DNA from 2 places in the Mesorhizobium sp. M0514 genome. Region 2 is predicted to be linked to the other one. Evidence: riboswitches for the same ligand, from Rfam matches in the RefSeq annotation. Region 2 holds a riboswitch; the other holds the start of a gene.
What was found. A riboswitch is a leader RNA that binds a small molecule or an ion and turns the genes downstream of it on or off. The one in region 2 is predicted to bind S-adenosylmethionine.

Region 1 (3,187 bases), on a different contig from region 2:
CGGATGATGCGGGCCAGCGACGAGCCGATCAGGCCGATGCCGACCAGCGCGATCTTTTCAAACATCGGTGCTGTCATTGTTTCAGCTTTTCAGGAATGTCGTGAGGGCATCGATGACGCCGCGATTTGCTTCTTCGGTGCCGACGCTCATGCGCAGCGCATTGGGAAAGCCATAGCCGGTAACGCGCCGCAATATATAGCCGCGCTGGGTGAGGTAATCGTCCGCCGCCTCAGCCGAATGCCTCTTGTCGTCGGGAAAGTGGATGAGGACGAAATTGCCGACGCTGGGCGTCACGCGCAGCCCAAGCTTCGTCAGTTCTTCATTCAACCAGGTAAGCCAGGTCTCGTTGTGCAACGAACTGCGCTCGACATGGGCGCGGTCGCGGATGGCGGCAATGCCGGCCTCGATCGCTGTTGCGTTGACGTTGAAAGGGCCGCGGATGCGGTTGATGGCATCGACGATGTGCAGTGGGCCATACATCCAGCCGATGCGCGCGCCGCCAAGGCCGAGCTTGGAGAAGGTGCGGGTCATGACCACATTCTGCGCGCTGCCCGCCAGCTCGATACCTGCCTCATAGTCATTGCGCCTGACATACTCGGCATAGGCCGCGTCCAGCACCAGAAGCACGTTGCCTGGGAGCGCGGCATGCAGGCGGCGGACCTCCTGGAACGGCAGATAGGTGCCGGTCGGGTTGTTGGGATTGGCGAGGAAGATGATTTTGGTCCGCGGCGTCACCGCGGCCAGGATCGCGTCGACGTCGGCGCGCTCCTCGGTTTCCTTCACAGCAACCGGCTTGGCCCCCGCCGACTGAATGTAGATCTTGTAGACCATGAAGGCATGTTCGGTAAAAATCGCCTCATCGCCTGGCGCAAGATAGGTCTGCGCCAGCAGGCCAAGTATCTCGTCGGAACCGTTGGAGCAGATGATGTTTGCCGGGTTGAGGCCGTGCACCTCGGCGATCGCCTCGCGCAGCCGGCGGGCGGTGCCGTCGGGATAGACATCAAGCTTGCTGGCCACTTCGCGCGCGGCCTCGATCGCCTTCGGCGACGGGCCGAGCGGGTTCTCGTTCGACGACAATTTATGGACCTTGGCGACGCCGGCAGGTGCCGTGCTCTTGCCCGGTACATAGGCGTCGATGTCCATGATGCCCGCGCGGGGCGTCGGCCGTGCCTTGCCCGCTGTCTTGTCCATGTCGCAAATCCATCCAGAATGCCTCCGTCCGGAGGCCGCAGCGGAAATACAAGCCGTAGCCGCGAATGTCGAGAGGCGGGCATAGCTGGCCGTTGACGCCGGGCCGCACGAGTTCTAGAAGAACGCAACAGTTCCGTGGTGATTTGGCCGGTCGGCTTGCAGCCACGTTAAACAACTCGCTAAAGGGCCGTTTGCGTGACGTAACCGGCTTTGCGATCGCATTGCCGGTTTTTTATTGCCTGACGGCGGGCAAGGAGAGTCACATGGCCGCGCTCCGCGCTACAAAAACCAACAACGAGGCCGACAGCCCGTCGAGCCCGGTGTTGCGTTTTGGCCCTGACAAGCCGCTGAAGCTCGACGCCGGCACGCTTTTGTCGCCGTTCCAGATCGCCTACCAGACCTATGGCACCCTCAACGATGCCCGCACCAACGCCATCCTGGTCTGCCACGCGCTGACCGGCGACCAGCATGTCGCCAACACCAATCCGGTGACCGGCAAGCCCGGCTGGTGGGAAGTGCTGATCGGTCCCGGCAAGATCATCGACACCAACCGCTTCTTCGTCATCTGCTCCAACGTCATCGGCGGGTGCCTCGGCTCCACCGGTCCGGCCTCGACCAATCCCGCCACCGGCAAGCCCTACGGCCTCGACCTGCCAATCATCACCATCCGCGACATGGTGCGGGCGCAATTGATGCTGGTCGACCATTTCGGCATCGAAAAGCTGTTTTGCGTGCTCGGCGGCTCGATGGGCGGCATGCAGGTGCTGGAATGGGCATCGTGCTATTCCGAGCGCGTCTTCTCGGCCCTGCCGATCGCCACAGGCGCACGCCATTCCTCGCAGAACATCGCCTTCCACGAGGTCGGCCGGCAGGCCGTCATGGCCGATCCGGACTGGCATGGCGGCAAATATTTCGAGCACGGCAAGCGCCCGGAAAAGGGGCTCGCCGTGGCGCGCATGGCCGCCCACATCACCTATCTGTCGGAAGCCGCCCTGCATCGGAAATTCGGCCGCAATCTGCAGGACCGCGAAGCACTGACCTTCGGTTTCGACGCAGATTTCCAGATCGAAAGCTATCTGCGCCACCAGGGCATGACATTCGTCGACCGCTTCGACGCCAACTCCTACCTCTACATGACCCGTTCGATGGATTATTTCGACCTCGCCGCCGACCATGGCGGCCGGTTGGCAGATGCCTTTGCCGGGACCAAGACCCGCTTCTGCCTGGTGTCCTTCACCTCGGACTGGCTGTTCCCGACCGAGGAGAGCCGCTCGATCGTGCATGCGCTCAACGCCGCCGGCGCCTCCGTCTCCTTCGTCGAGATCGACACCGACCGCGGCCATGATGCCTTCCTGCTCGATGAACCCGAACTGTTTGCCGCCATCAAGGGCTTCATCGGCTCGGCGGCCCGCGCAAGGGGGCTCGCCTCATGAGCGTCAATGGCAGCCAGCGCGTCGACCTCGAAGTCGTGGCCAACCTGATACCGCCGCAGTCGCGGGTGCTCGATGTCGGCTCCGGCGACGGCCTGCTGCTCGAACTCCTGCAGGAGACCAAGCAGGTCGACGGCCGCGGGCTGGAGCTGTCGCAGCGCGGCGTCAATGAATGCGTGGCGCGCGGTCTCTCGGTCATCCAGGGCGATGCCGATACCGACCTCGAATTCTATCCGGACAAGGGTTTTGACTTCGTCGTCCTGTCTCAGACGCTGCAGGCGACCCGCAACCCGAAGCTGGTGCTCGACGAGCTGCTGCGAATCGGCAACCGCGCCATCGTCTCCTTCCCCAATTTCGGCCACTGGCGGGTGCGGCTGTCGCTGTTCGTCAATGGCCGGATGCCGGTGACCGCGGACCTGCCCTATTCCTGGTACGACACGCCCAACATCCATTTCTGCACCATCCGCGACTTCGTCAATCTGGTCGAGGAACTCGGCGCTTCGGTCGAGAAAGCCACCGCGCTCGACGGCAACGGCCAGAAGATCGGCCTGTCGATGCCATGGTGG
Region 2 (3,187 bases):
GTGCCGGCATCAGCCTGCCGGCCACGGTGTTGGCCGTGCTGACGGCGGCCTACATTCCCGAATGCGCGCTGGCCGCGGCCAAGGGCTGGCACCTGTCGCTGCGCATGGTCCCGGCGATGATGGTGCGCGACATGATGCTTCCCGCCATCTGGGCGCGCGGCTGGCTGAGCGGCGCCGTCGACTGGCGCGGCAACATCATGACCATCGGCACCAAGACGGCCGAACTGGAAGAGGTTTCGTCGGGAGCGTGACGCCTCGCGGCCTATCCGGCTGCCTTCAGCGCCTGCGCAACGTCCTCCAGCAGATCGTCCGTATCCTCAAGACCGACCGACAGCCTGAGCGTTCCCGGCCCGATGCCAAGCTCGGCGCGAGCTTCGTCGCTGAGGTTCTTGTGCGTGGTGGTCGCCGGATGGGTGATCAGGCTCTTGGCGTCGCCGAGATTGTTGGAGATCAGCACGATGTCGAGCGCGTTCTGCAAGGCGAAGGCCGCCTGCTTGCCGCCCTTGACGTCGAGGCAGATCAGCGTCGATCCGCCTGTCATCTGCTTCTTGACGATGTCGGCCTGCGGGTGGTCGGCGCGGCCGGGATAGATGACGCGGGCGATTTCCGGCCGTCCTGCCAGGAAATCCGCGATCTTGGCCGCGCTTTCCGTCTGCTGGCGCACCCGAACCGGCAGCGTCTCCAGGCCCTTGAGCAGCGTCCAGGCGTTGAACGGCGACAGGCTCGGGCCGGTGTGGCGGAAATAGTCGTGCAAATTCTCGTCGATCCATTTCTTGTCCGACAGGATGATGCCGCCGAGACAGCGTCCCTGGCCGTCAATGTGCTTGGTCGCGGAGTAGACGACGATATGGGCGCCGAGCTGCAAGGGCTTCTGCTGCAAGGGCGTGGCAAAGACATTGTCGACGATCAGCCTGGCGCCGATCGAGGTGGCGAGCGCCGCCACCGCTGCGATGTCGACCACTTCCAGCGTCGGATTGGTCGGGCTTTCCAGGAAGAACAGTTTCGTGTTCGGCCGCACCGCCTTTTCCCAGTTGGCGATGTCGGTGCCGTCGACCAGCGTTGCCTCGATGCCGTATTTCGGCGCCAGCGTCTCCACCACCCAGCGGCAGGAGCCGAACAGCGCGCGCGCCGCAACGATATGGTCGCCGGCCTTGGCGCTGCACAGGAGCGCTGCCGTCACCGCCGCCATGCCGGACGCCGTTGCGCGCGCATCTTCGGCACCCTCCAGCGCGCACATGCGCTTTTCGAACATGTCGACGGTAGGGTTGGCATAGCGCGAATAGATGAAGCCCGGCTCCTCGCCCTTGAAACGGGCCTCGGCAGCCTGCGCCGTCTCGTAGACATAGCCTTGGGTGAGGTACATCGCTTCGGACGTCTCGCCGAACTGGGAACGCAGCGTTCCCCCGTGCACGAGTGCGGTCTGAGGTTTCCAGTTACGCTTCTTGGTGCTCATGGCTTTTGTTCCAGACACAAAAAAACCGGCCGCGAAAGTCGCAACCGGTCCATATGGCCTTGCGGCCCGACGGTCCTTTAGCGACTTGTTTAACGTGGCTGCAAGCCGACCGGCCAAATCACCACGGGATAACCACCCTTTAGACCTCACCTGCGCTTGCGTCAATTGCCGGCTTCATTAAGAGGTTTGTACCAGGCAGGTTCCGCAATAATATCCAGCGGTTTTGCGGCAAGAACCTGCCACAAAGAGACCGACCTTGGAGCGGAGCCAGCCTTTTGCGGCAGACAGGCATTCTTCCCGATCAGGACATTTCCGCGCTGTTTCAGTCCGGCGCGCTGAAGTCGCCGCGCGCGCTCGATGTCGACCAGGTGCAGCCGGCGAGCCTCGATCTCAGGCTCGGCGACAAGGCTTTTCGCGTGCGCGCCTCCTTCCTGCCGGGTCCCGATCATCTGGTGGCCGACAAGCTTCACCGGCTGAAATTGCACGAATTCAGTCTCGCCGAGGGCGCGGTGCTGGAAACCGGCTGCGTCTACATCGTGCCGCTGCTCGAAAGCCTGGCGCTGCCCCCAAACGTGTCGGCCTCGGCCAACCCGAAGAGCTCGACCGGCCGGCTCGACATCTTCACCCGGGTGATGACCGATCGCGGCCATGAGTTCGACAAGATCGCCCCCGGCTATCACGGGCCGCTTTATCTCGAAGTCAGTCCACGCACCTTCCCGATCGTCGTACGCGCCGGATCGAGGCTGTCGCAGATCCGCTTTCGCACTGGCAACGCGCTGTTGTCGGAGGCAGAACTGAACGAATTGCACCGCGCCGAGATGCTGGTGGCGACCGAGCCGCCCAACATTTCCGGCGGCGGCATTGCGCTGTCGATCGATCTTGACGGCGACCAGAACGGCCTGGTCGGCTATCGCGGCAAGCATCACACCGGCTTGGTCGATGTCGACAAGCGCGCCGCCCAGGATGCCGTCGATTTCTGGGAGCCGCTCTATAAGAGCGGCGCCGGCGAACTGGTGCTCGACCCGGACGAGTTCTACATCCTGGTCAGCCGCGAAGCCGTGCACGTGCCGCCGCTCTACGCCGCCGAGATGACGCCCTTCGATCCGCTGGTTGGCGAATTCCGTGTTCACTATGCCGGCTTCTTCGATCCGGGCTTCGGCCATTCGGCCTCAGGCGGCACCGGCAGCCGGGCGGTGCTCGAAGTGCGCAGCCACGAAGTGCCGTTCATCCTCGACCACGGCCAGATCGTCGGCCGGCTGGTCTACGAACACATGCTGAAGCGGCCGCAGGCGCTTTACGGCACCGATCTCGGCTCGAATTACCAGGCGCAAGGCCTCAAGCTCTCCAAGCATTTCCGCCCCGCCGGCTGAACCTTCGATCACCGTCAGGCAAAATACTTGCCTGCGCTGCCTCACCATGCTTGGCTGCCTTTCGGTGGCCGGCAAGAGAACGGCGCGCAAGGGGAACCAAAATGCAGATTTCAAGATGGATCATATCGGCAGCGGGCGCTGCCATGCTGGTGATATCGGCCGGCTCGCTGGCTGAGGCGCAGGAGAAATTGAAGATCGGCACCGAGGGCGCTTATCCGCCCTTCAACACCATCACCGCGGACGGCAAGATCGAGGGCTTCGACATCGACATTGCCAATGCGCTGTGTGCGCAGATGAAGGTCGAGTGCGAGATCGTCACCCAGGACTGGGACGGCATCATCCCGGCGCTGCAGGCGAAAAAGTT

Region 1: it holds a riboswitch for S-adenosylmethionine, as region 2 does, so the genes downstream of both, metX (homoserine O-acetyltransferase MetX) here and NKI61_RS00275 (O-succinylhomoserine sulfhydrylase) in region 2, are expected to answer to the same signal.

Annotation. Positions count from the first base shown of each region.
Region 1 covers NZ_JAMYQZ010000021.1:73,833-77,019, reverse strand. The annotation lists gene NKI61_RS11610 (prephenate/arogenate dehydrogenase family protein) at 1-77, opposite strand, end outside; gene hisC (histidinol-phosphate transaminase) at 82-1,191, opposite strand; SAM riboswitch at 1,317-1,394, shown strand; gene metX (homoserine O-acetyltransferase MetX) at 1,455-2,624, shown strand; gene metW (methionine biosynthesis protein MetW) at 2,621-3,187, shown strand, end outside.
Region 2 covers NZ_JAMYQZ010000001.1:54,438-57,624, reverse strand. The annotation lists gene NKI61_RS00280 (ceramide glucosyltransferase) at 1-251, shown strand, start outside; gene NKI61_RS00275 (O-succinylhomoserine sulfhydrylase) at 263-1,453, opposite strand; SAM riboswitch at 1,511-1,588, opposite strand; gene NKI61_RS00270 (2'-deoxycytidine 5'-triphosphate deaminase) at 1,729-2,823, shown strand; gene NKI61_RS00265 (ABC transporter substrate-binding protein) at 2,925-3,187, shown strand, end outside.